DNA from 2 places in the Arthrobacter sp. T572 genome. Region 1 is predicted to be linked to the other one. Evidence: riboswitches for the same ligand, from Rfam matches in the RefSeq annotation. Region 1 holds a riboswitch; the other holds the start of a gene.

Region 1 (5,350 bases):
CGAGGTTGCCGGTGACTTTCGTCCGGGTGGCCTGGTTGGCGCGCAGGTAGTAGCTGCGCGACTTGGCCAGTTCGATGATGTCGTCAGGAGTGAGGGTCTCCTGCCACACCGTCAGGTGGCTTTCAAGGTCCACGAACTCCGGTCCGACGACCGGCCGGAAGTCCGGTTTGTGGACGTCGCCCGCATGCATAATGCGCGACAAGCGGTGTACCCAGGGAACGGACGTATCGAGCTGGTTCCAGATCAGTCCCAGGACCCCGTCAGGCCTGAGGATCCTGGCGATTTCCGTACTCGCTTTGAGGGGATCGCACCAATGCCATGCCTGGGCGACGCTGACGACGTCGAATGCTGAGTCCGCCAGCCCTGTTGCCTCTGCCGTGCCCTCCAGCGCGTTCACCTGCGGCCAGGTTTTCCGCAGTTGCTCCAGCATGTCCCGGGAAGGGTCGACGGCGGCCACTTCCAGTCCGCGGTCGACGAGCAGCCCCGTGAATTTTCCCGTACCGGCACCAACGTCCGCAGCGAACCTGGTTCCCGCCGGCAGGAGCCAGTCAACCGAGTCCGCGGGGTAACCGGGGCGCACCCGGTGGTAGTGTTCGCCGCCGTCCTGGAAACTCTGTCCCAGTTCCTGCCGTCGTTCATGATGCAGTCTGGGACCGCTGGCGCCACCGGATACACGATGTGGACTGATGGCCACGCAAGGACTCCTTCGGAAGCTTGAGACCGGGGTACCTTACGAATTTACCGCAAGAGCGGTGCGATTCAGTGGCCGCCCGCCTCACCCAACTGGGTCGCAGTTAAGCGCGTTTTGAGGGGTCAAAACGCGCTCTGCTGCTACTTAGTTGGGTCGGGAGTCGTTCCAGTGCGCAGGCTAGTCCACGGTGCAGGGTGCGGCGCCTGCGGTACCCGGGGTGTTCGGGGCCCATTCCGGGTAGGTGCGGTGGTCGTTGGCCGGTACCCAGCGGCCTTCATCCACCACGTAGTCCCAGCCCAGGCCGGTGCGCTTGAGTTCTTCGATGCCGCGCAGCAGGCGCCCGGCGTCCTCCAGCCTGGAACCTACGCCGAAGCTGGCGCGCAGCGAACCCGAGGGCAAGCCCAGGCGCTTGAGCAGCGGGTGGGCGCAGAAGCGGCCGTCGCGGAGGCCCACACCGTGCTCTGCAGCGAGGTAGGCGGCCACCAGTCCGGCGTCGAATCCTTCCACCGAGAAGTTGACCACACCGATGGTATCGGTCGAATCGCTGAAGATCCGGTGGACGCTCACGCCGTCAATGGCCTGCAGGCCTTCCACCAGGTAGGCCCGGATGGCGGCCTCGTGGTTGTGCCATGCCTGCGGATCGAGGCCGGAAAGTACCTGGGCAGCGCGGGCGAGGGTTGCTGCACCAAGCACGTTGGGGGAGCCGCCTTCGTGGCGGGCAGGGCCGGTTGCCCAGCTGACGGAGTCCAGGCGTGCCTCGCGCACCGCTCCGCCGCCGGCAAGGTGCGGGGTTCCGGCGTCGAGCCAGTCCGGGCGTCCCACCACCACACCCGCGCCGAAAGGTGCATAGAGCTTGTGGCCGGAAAACACAACGTAGTCGACGTCGGCCGCGGCGATGTTGATGGGGCGGTGGGGTGCCAACTGTGCGGCGTCAACAACGATCCGGGCACCGTATTCGTGGGCCAGGGCTGCGAGTTCCTTGATGGGCAGGATTTCGCCGGTCACGTTGGAGGCGCCGGTGACAGCCAGCAGGGAGACGCCACCCTGGCTGAGTTCTCCGCGGATTTTCGCGATGGTGCCGGCAAGGGTGGTATCAGCCACCACGCTGCGGTGGGGAACTCCTTGCCACGGAAGCAGGTTGGCATGGTGTTCGATGTCCAGGTACAGGACTTCACCGGTGTGCTTGCCATCGATCTGTGGCAGGCAGCCTGCCAGCAGGTTCAGCGAGTCGGTGGTGTTACGGGTGAAGATCACGGAATCGTCAGGACGGCCGCCTACGAACCCGCGAACGATGTTGCGCGAGTTTTCGTACACCGAGGTGCTGATCTGCGAGGCATAACCGGCGCCCCGGTGCACGCTGGCGTAGTAGGGGAGGACCTCGTTCAAGTAGGCTGACACGATGGTCAGGGCCGGTGCCGATGCTCCGTAGTCAAGGTTGGCGTACCTGACGTGACCGCCCTGGATCAGTGGTGCCTGCAGCTCGGCGCCGGTGACGGCGGCCAGTGGCCTGCCGGCGGCAAGCTCCTGCCCGGGGGACGGCTGGATCGTGGAACTGAACGTAGCTGTGCTCATGTGACCTCACTCAAGAGGGACCCCGCCGGGGATCCGCGCTTGCCGTATCCGTTCCGGACCGGCCTGGTCGTCACCCGGGGCACCCCACCGCGAATGGAGGGTTGCCGGCCAGCAAACCGGGGTTTTGCGCTGGCACTCGTGACCTGTAAATGAGGTTAGGGCACGCCCGCCGCCCGTTTCAAAGCCGCCCGGATTGTTAAGCGCTTTATTACGCCGGTTGAAATTTGGCCGATTTGCCGAACAAACAGACGGCGGATGCCCCCGAAAGGTGGCATCCGCCGTCGAAAATTCTGCTTGGCTGCCAGGTGGCAACCGTGGCATTAGCTGCTAGAGGAGGTCGTCAACCTCGGGGTTCAAGCGCTTGAGGACTTCGGAATGGAGGATCGAATTGGTCGCCAGGGCGTTGCCACCGAAGGGGCCATCCTCACCTTCAAGGGAGGTGAACCGGCCACCGGCCTCGGTGACGATGGGGACCAGGGCCGCCATGTCGTAAAGGTTGAGCTCCGGTTCGCAGGCGATGTCCACCGCGCCCTCGGCAACAAGGCAGTATGACCAGAAGTCCCCGTACGCGCGGGTGCGCCACACGTCTTCCGTCAAGCCCAGGAACTCCTCCAGGTTTCCGCGGTCCTTCCAACCCGACAGGCTCGAGAAGGACAGGGAGGCATCGGCCAGGTGCGAGACGTTGGAAACCTTGAGCCGTGTGGCCGACGCCAGGGAACGGCCGGTGTAGGCTCCCATCCCTTTTGCAGCCCACCAACGTTTGCCCAGGGCGGGAGCGCTGACGACCCCCACCACTGGCTCCCCCTCGTCAACCAAGGCAATCAGTGTGGCCCAGACGGGAACTCCGCGGACAAAGTTCTTTGTGCCGTCGATCGGATCGATGATCCAGCGCCGCGAGCCGTGACCCGTGCTGCCGAATTCCTCACCCAGCACAGCATCCCGCGGCCGGGAACGGGACAACTGGCCGCGGATTGCTTCTTCGGCGGCCTTGTCGGCATCTGTGACCGGAGTGAGGTCTGGCTTGGTTTCGACCTGCAGGTCCAGGGCCTTGAAGCGGTCCATGGTCTGGGCATCCACGGAATCCGCCAGGACATGGGCAAGGCGAAGGTCGTCGTTGTAGCTGGAAACGGGTTGGGTCATGCCACCAAACTTATCGTGAAACGTTCCCCCGCAGCGGGACGTGAAGCCCGCTGGCTAGTTGACGGTTCCCAGTTCCTTGGCTTCCTTGGCCTCCAGCCTGGGGTCTGCGCCCAGGAGTCGTCGCAGTGATGCCAGCCGGGCCGGACCGGAGGGACCCGCGTGGCCCTCGTTGACCCACGCATCGAGGCCGCAGTTGACCGCCCCGGCGTCGTGCTTGCAACCGCGGTCGCAGGCGTCGGTGCCGGGCTCCAGGTCCGGGAACGAGTGCAGGATGCGGTCCGGATCCACCAGGGCCAGGCCGAAGGACCGGATGCCGGGAGTATCAATAATCCAGCTGCCGGACGGGGCATCGGCGAGCTTGAGCGCCAGGGCCGAGGACGAGGTGTGGCGCCCGCGGCCCGTGACGGCGTTGACGCCGCCTGTGGCGCGTTCGGCACCGGTCAAGGCGTTGACCATGGTGGATTTGCCGACGCCGGAGTGACCCAGCATGACCGTGACTTTGCCGTCCAAATGGCTGCGCAGACTTGCCACGGCTTCGCTGTCCAGGCGGGCTGACAAGCCGTCATCCGACCGGGCATCGATGCCGGATGCGGCTGCGTCCGCCGTACGGCTGATGATCACGGGGAAGTCCAGGCTCACGTAATTGGCCAGCAGCTCAGACGGATCCTTGACGTCAGCCTTGGTGACGAGCAGCAGTGGTTCAATACCTGCGTCGTATGCGGCCACCAGGGCCCGGTCAATGAAACCGGTCCGGGGTTCGGGATTGGCCGCGGCCACTACAACCACCAGCTGGTCGGCGTTCGCCACCACCACCCGTTCAACGGGGTCGGTGTCGTCGGCGCTGCGCCGCAGGACCGTGCTGCGCTCCTCTACGCGGACCAGCCGGGCAAGCGTGTCCGGCCCGCCGGAGACATCGCCGACCAGGGCCACGAAGTCACCGGGGACCACAGGGGACCGGCGGAGTTCGCGGGCCCTGGCGGCGATGACCGTCCGTTCCTGCGGGGTGTCTTCGGCCACCACGGCCGTATAGCGGCCACGGTCGACCGTGATGATCCGGCCGATCACGGCGTCGTCGTGGCTGGGGCGGTCCTTGGTGCGGGGCCGGGAACCTTTTTTGTTGGGCCGGATCCGGACGTCGGACTCGTCCCAGGAGCGTGCGTCGCGGGCCATGGTCAGGCGCTGGCTCCGTTGGTGCCCTCGCCCTGCTGCAGCATGGCCTCCCACATCAGCGGAAAGTCGGGCATGGTCTTGGACGTGGTGGCGATGTCTTCCACCTGGACGCCCGGGACGGCGAGGCCCAGGATGGCTCCTGCGGTGGCCATTCTGTGATCCGCGTAGCTGTGGACCACCCCGCCATGAAGCGGGGCAGGGCGGATGACCAAGCCGTCCGCTGTTTCTTCGGCGTCACCGCCCAGGCGGTTGATTTCCGCGACGAGGGCAGCCAGCCGGTCGGTTTCATGGCCCCGCAGATGGGCAATACCCGTCAGGCGGGATGGTCCCGACGCCAAAGCGCACAGGGCGGCCACCGTTGGTGCGAGTTCGCTGGTCTCGTCGAAATCGCCCCCCTTGATGTCCGGACCGCCGGTCACGGTCAGCGTGCCGTGGTCCAAGGTGACCTGCGCACCCATCGACGCAAGGATGCTCCGCCAGAGATCGCCCACCTGGGTTGTTTCGGATGGCCAGTTGGGAATCCGCACGGTTCCGCGGGTCGCCAGTGCTGCCGCCAGGAACGGGCCGGCGTTCGAAAGGTCCTGCTCGATTCTTTGGTCGAAGGCCCGGATGGGTCCGGGCTCGACGCGCCAATGGTTGGGAACGGAATCATCGACCCTGACACCGACGCTCCGGAGCACAGCAACCGTCATGGCGATGTGGTCGAGACTTGGTACGGGTTTGCCCACATGTTCCAGGTGCAGGCCTTCAGTGAAACGTGCCCCCGCAAGCAGCAGG
Region 2 (5,350 bases), 1.0 Mb from region 1:
GCAGCCGCGCCGCGGTGAAGGGCGGGTAGAAGGACGCGCTGACCGTCGGGACAATCCCGAGGTGCTCCGTGGCGGAGAGCAGGTACGGGACCAGGGCAAGCGGATCATGTTTGGGGGCGAAAGAGGCATGGGCAAGGGATACTTCCGCGGTGCCGCCGTACGTATCCGGGACTGTGAGGGAATCCTCGATGATGAACAGGTCCAGGCCGGATCTCTCGAAGGCACGCACGGCCTCCTGGTACAACGCGGGTTTCTTCCAGTCGTAACCCAGGCTGTACCCCGGAGTTCCCCACCCCTGGACTCCGAAGCCGTGTCCCACGAACCAACCAAAATGAAGCATGGGCTTGAGTGTAGAACTGCTGTGTCCGTTCACCGCGACCTGATTTCATGCGAAGTTACAGGGGGTCGTACTGCGTCAATTATGCTCCCGTGGCGTCACATGTGAAGTGCCTGCAGCACGGCCCGGCTTCCGGAAAACGGCAGGGTCCGGAATGATCTCTGTATGAGTGCGCCCACGTTCGCCCGATCTGTGAGGGACCGGTTGTTGGGCGCCTGGGCACTGAAGGGCTACAAGCGGGAATGGCTGCGGCATGACCTGATTGCCGGCGCAGCACTGTTTGCCCTGTTGGTCCCTGCGGGCATGGCTTACGCGCAGGCGGCAGGACTCCCGCCTGTCACCGGTCTTTACGCAACGGTCGTCCCCCTGCTGGTATACGCAATCGTGGGTCCTTCCAGGATCCTGGTGCTGGGCCCTGATTCTGCCCTGGCACCCTTGATCGCGGCAGCCATCATGCCTTTGGCCATGGGCAGCAGCGAGAAATCCGTGGCACTTGCGGGCCTGCTGGCCTTGCTCGTCGGCGGCATCATGCTCGTGGGTTCAGTCCTCCGCCTGGGGACCATCACCGGCCTGCTCTCAAAACCCATCCGTTTGGGCTACCTCAACGGGCTTGCCCTGTACGTGGGGTTGTCCCAGGTTCCCGCCTTCCTGGGGATTGAGGCAGAAGGCGACTCGATCTGGGAGAAATTGGCCGGCGCCTACACCCAGGTCATGGACGGAGGCACCAACCTTGCCGCCGTCGCCCTCGGACTGGGCTCGCTGGCACTGATCTGGATTCCGCGCCGCCTGAAATGGAAGGTTCCCGGAGTCCTGCTGGCCGTGGTCGCTTCCTGCCTGGCCACGGCTTTCCTGGACCTGGGCGATACCGTCAAGGTAACAGGGGCGCTCCCCCAGGGCCTGCCGGCTCCAGCGCTTGGTGGCATCACGTGGGGCGACGCCCTTGCCCTGGTCCCGGCGGCGGCCGGCATCGCCCTCATGGCGTTCGCTGACACCGGAGTACTGTCCCAGTCCCTGGCAGCGAAAGAAGGGAAGAGGATCTCCGGCAACAGGGAGATGGCTGCCTTGGGTGCAGCCAACGCAGCAACGGGTGTCCTGGGTGGCTTTCCCATCTGCGGCAGCAGTTCCCGGACACCTGTTGCGGTGGATGCCGGGGCAAAGTCCCAACTCACGGGTGCCGTGGGAGCGGCCTTGGTGCTCGCCTTCATGCTCCTGGCGCCCGGAGTCACCGAATTCCTGCCGTCGGCCACCTTGGCGGCCGTGGTGATCGCCGCCGCGGTCGCCCTGGCCGATCCCGCGGGAGTGCGGCGCCTGCTGCGCATGAGCCGCAGCGAATCCGTGGTCATGCTGGCGGCGTTCCTTGGAGTGCTCCTGGTTGGCGTGCTGCAGGGAATCCTCGTGGCCATCGCCCTGGCCCTCCTTGATTTTGTGCGGCGGGCATGGAATCCCTACCGTACGGAGCTCGGCGCCCAGGAGGGCCGCCCCGGATACCACGACCTCGCACGCCACCCGGAAGGCGACAGGATCCCCGGGCTCCTGATCCTCCGGTTCGATGCACCCCTCTTCTTCGGGAACGGGCAGGTCCTGGCCACTTTCGTCCGGGAAGAACTGGACGAGGCCGAGGACCACATCACGCACGTCATCCTCGCTGCCGAGCCCATCACCGGGATCGACACCACAGCCCTGGACGACCTTGTCACGCTGGACGAATGGTTGGCCCAACGGGGCGTGGACCTCGTGTTCGCCGAGCTGAAGGGTCCGGTCAAGGACAAGCTGGTCCAGCTGGGCACGGCTGCCCGCTTCACTCCTGACCACTTCTATTCGACAGTTGGTGCGGCGGTCCGTGAACTGGCCGGACAGGACCACAAGTAGGCACCGGTTACGCAACATGACGGCTGCCATGCCCGCAACAAATGCAGGTGAACGTCCACGGATGTTACGTTTTTCTTGAGTAATGAGCACCAGCGTTAAGCCCTGACTTGCTGGTCGGCAACCCTCTCCCGCGGCGGGGTGCCTCAGGTGACTACTCGGCGTATCGACACTTCGAACTGCAAGCGTGACTGAGGAGCACCACGAATGCCAGAACCCACTGACGACAAACTCGCCTACCGCCTGATCACGGGCCCGGATACCCGCGAATTCTGCGAGCGCATCAGCAACGCCCTCGCCGAAGGCTATGTGCTGCACGGCAGCCCGTCCGCAACCTTCAACGGCACGGACGTGATTGTGGCGCAAGCCATCGTCCTGCCCGCCGCGATCGCAAGTGCGGATGCCGCCGTCGCGAACGCCGTGGACCAACTGGAAAACGACGAAGACGAAGAAGCATTCGAGGGACACGCATGAGCTACGCAGGTGACCTGACCCCGCAGGATGCGTGGGCCAAGCTTAAGGACGGCGCCATCCTGGTTGATGTCCGGACCGAGGGCGAATGGGCCCACATCGGCATCCCTGACACCAAGGCCACGGAGAATGATCCCCTGTTCATCCAGTGGAACCTCGCCGGCGGCATCCCGAATCCGACCTTCATCGACGACCTGAAGCAGCAGGCTCCCGAGGCTGACGGCGTTGAACTGCTGTTCATCTGCCGTTCGGGCCAGCGCTCCATCTCCGCCGCCATCGCCGCAACGCAGGCCGGATTCACGTCCTACAACGTCCTGGAAGGCTTCGAGGGCGAACCTGACCGTTACGGGGAACGCACCGTCAACGGCTGGAAGAACCGTGGCCTGCCCACCAACCTGGGGACCGACTAAAAGTGACTTTCAATCCTGACGCCGCCGGCTGGAGCGCTGACACCCAGGCCGTCCGCGGTGGACTCGACCGTACCAACTTCCAGGAAACCGCCGAGCCGGTGTTCCTCAATTCCGGCTTCGTCTACGAATCCGCTGCAGCAGCAGAACGGGCGTTCACCGGCGAAGACGAACGCTTTGTCTACTCGCGCTACGGCAACCCGTCCGTGGCCACGTTCCAGGAACGGCTGCGGCTCCTTGAAGGAACCGAGGCCTGCTTTGCCACGGCGTCCGGCATGTCTGCAGTCTTCACCGCACTGGGCGCACTGCTGGCAGCCGGCGACCGCGTGGTTGCCGCCCGTTCACTCTTCGGTTCCTGCTTTGTGATCCTGAACGAAATCCTGCCGCGTTGGGGCGTGGAAACAGTGTTCGTCGACGGCCCGGACCTGGACCAGTGGCGCGCGGCGCTCTCCGAGCCGACCACGGCCGTCTTCTTCGAGTCACCGTCCAACCCGATGCAGGAAATCGTGGACATCGCTGCCGTCAGCGAACTGGCACATGCCGCCGGGGCGACTGTGGTCGTCGACAATGTCTTTGCCACTCCCCTGCTGCAACGCTGCGGTGAGCTGGGCGCCGATGTGATCGTCTACTCGGGCACCAAGCACATCGATGGCCAAGGCCGCGTGATGGGTGGAGCGATCCTGGGCACCAAGGAGTTCATTGACGGCCCCGTCAAGCAGCTCATGCGGCATACCGGACCGTCGCTGTCCGCCTTCAACGCCTGGGTCCTCACCAAGGGCCTTGAAACCATCGGGCTGCGCGTGAACCACAGCTCCGCATCGGCTTTGAAAATCGCCGAATGGCTCGAGCAGCAGCCGGCCATCAACTGGGTCAAGTACCCGTTGCTTAAGTCCCACCCGCAGTATGAGCTCGCCACCAAGCAGATGAAAGCCGGCGGCACCGTACTGACGTTCGAACTGTCACCGTCCTCCGGGCGGAGCGCCAAGGAAGCCGCCTTTGCGTTGCTGGACGGCCTGCGGGTCATCGACATTTCCAACAACCTGGGCGACGCCAAGTCCCTCATCACGCACCCTGCCACCACCACCCACCGGGCCATGGGACCGGAGGGACGGGCCGCCATTGGACTGTCCGACGGCGTGGTCCGGTTGTCCGTTGGATTGGAAGACGTGGACGACCTGATTTTGGATCTGGAAAAGGCGCTCAAGCAGGTCTAACCTTCATGCCATGAGCGGGAACCGCCCTTATCGCCGTGCCGGAGCAGTCATTGTTTCCGGTACGGCGGTTTGGTTCCTGGGGATCTCCCCGGTCCAGCGGGTGTACCTCACCGCTGATGCTGCGGAGCGGCTTCGCATGCTGCTGGCGGAAGAAGGCCGTTGGATCACCGGGGGGGGTGGCCGGAGCGTACCTGATGACGTGGGAAGAACCGGCCGAAGAGCGCCCCTAAGCTCTCCGGACCCTGGTCAACAGCGGCGCCGGTTCCTTGTGCGCGTCGGTTGAGGTGCCGCGGGTGGTGACTTTCACGGCATGCCCGACGACGGCGGTCAGGACTTCCGTGGTGGGCGGGGTTCCCGGAGAGCCGGCACCGGCGGAACGGGTGCTGAACCGGTCCGCTGCTGCGCGCTGTTCCTGAGCCCCGTTGCCCCGCTCAAGGATGTCGGCAATGCCTGCCTTGACCAGTTCCAGCTCCCCTTGGTCGTCCAGGACCGGGCTGAGGTAGTCCACCAGGGCCCACACAACGTCCGCGGCAGGCTGGGGACGGAAGTCGCCGAAGTCCAGGAGGTCCCCGCGGAGACCGGTGTTGCTCGCTTGCCAGCTGGCCATCCTGAGCAGGGCCGTGGGCACCGAGGCGGGATCCACGCCGTCGAGCATTTCCAAGGTCGCCGTCTCCACCAAGGCGCGCACCAACACGGCAATGAGCGCCGCGTCTTCGGCGCGGAGGCACACGTCGGCGACCCGGATCTCCACGGTGGGATGGTTGCGGGAGATGCGGGCATCAAAGTAGATCATGCCCTCATCCAAGATGACGCCGGTTTCCAGCAACCGCTTGACCATCCGCCGGTAGGCGGTCAGCGAACCGAACACCGCTGACGGACCGGACGTCGGCCAGCGGTTCCAGGCCTGGGTCCGGAAGCTGTCGAAGCCGCTGTGCTGGCCGCGCCAATACGGGGAATTGGCGCTGATCGCCGTCAGCACGGCCAGTTTGTCCCGGATATGGTCCAGGACCACCACGCCCTCTTCCGGCGACTCCACGGAGGTGTGCACGTGGAAA

Evidence for each region. A riboswitch is a leader RNA that binds a small molecule or an ion and turns the genes downstream of it on or off. The one in region 1 is predicted to bind S-adenosylmethionine.
Region 2: linked by a shared signal. The riboswitch ahead of ACUYMZ_RS18420 (DUF1737 domain-containing protein) and the one ahead of ACUYMZ_RS13685 (aminotransferase class V-fold PLP-dependent enzyme) in region 1 are both predicted to bind S-adenosylmethionine.

Annotation. Positions count from the first base shown of each region.
Region 1 is NZ_JBRAZQ010000002.1:2,691,041-2,696,390, reverse strand. It holds gene ACUYMZ_RS13690 (class I SAM-dependent methyltransferase) at 1-694, opposite strand, end outside; gene ACUYMZ_RS13685 (aminotransferase class V-fold PLP-dependent enzyme) at 869-2,263, opposite strand; SAM riboswitch class IV at 2,294-2,407, opposite strand; gene hisN (histidinol-phosphatase) at 2,591-3,403, opposite strand; gene rsgA (ribosome small subunit-dependent GTPase A) at 3,458-4,573, opposite strand; gene aroA (3-phosphoshikimate 1-carboxyvinyltransferase) at 4,576-5,350, opposite strand, start outside.
Region 2 is NZ_JBRAZQ010000002.1:3,715,620-3,720,969, forward strand. It holds gene ACUYMZ_RS18410 (NtaA/DmoA family FMN-dependent monooxygenase) at 1-373, opposite strand, end outside; gene ACUYMZ_RS18415 (SulP family inorganic anion transporter) at 503-2,206, shown strand; SAM riboswitch class IV at 2,285-2,397, shown strand; gene ACUYMZ_RS18420 (DUF1737 domain-containing protein) at 2,411-2,677, shown strand; gene ACUYMZ_RS18425 (rhodanese-like domain-containing protein) at 2,674-3,084, shown strand; gene ACUYMZ_RS18430 (O-succinylhomoserine sulfhydrylase) at 3,087-4,295, shown strand; gene ACUYMZ_RS18435 (glutamate--cysteine ligase 2) at 4,522-5,350, opposite strand, start outside.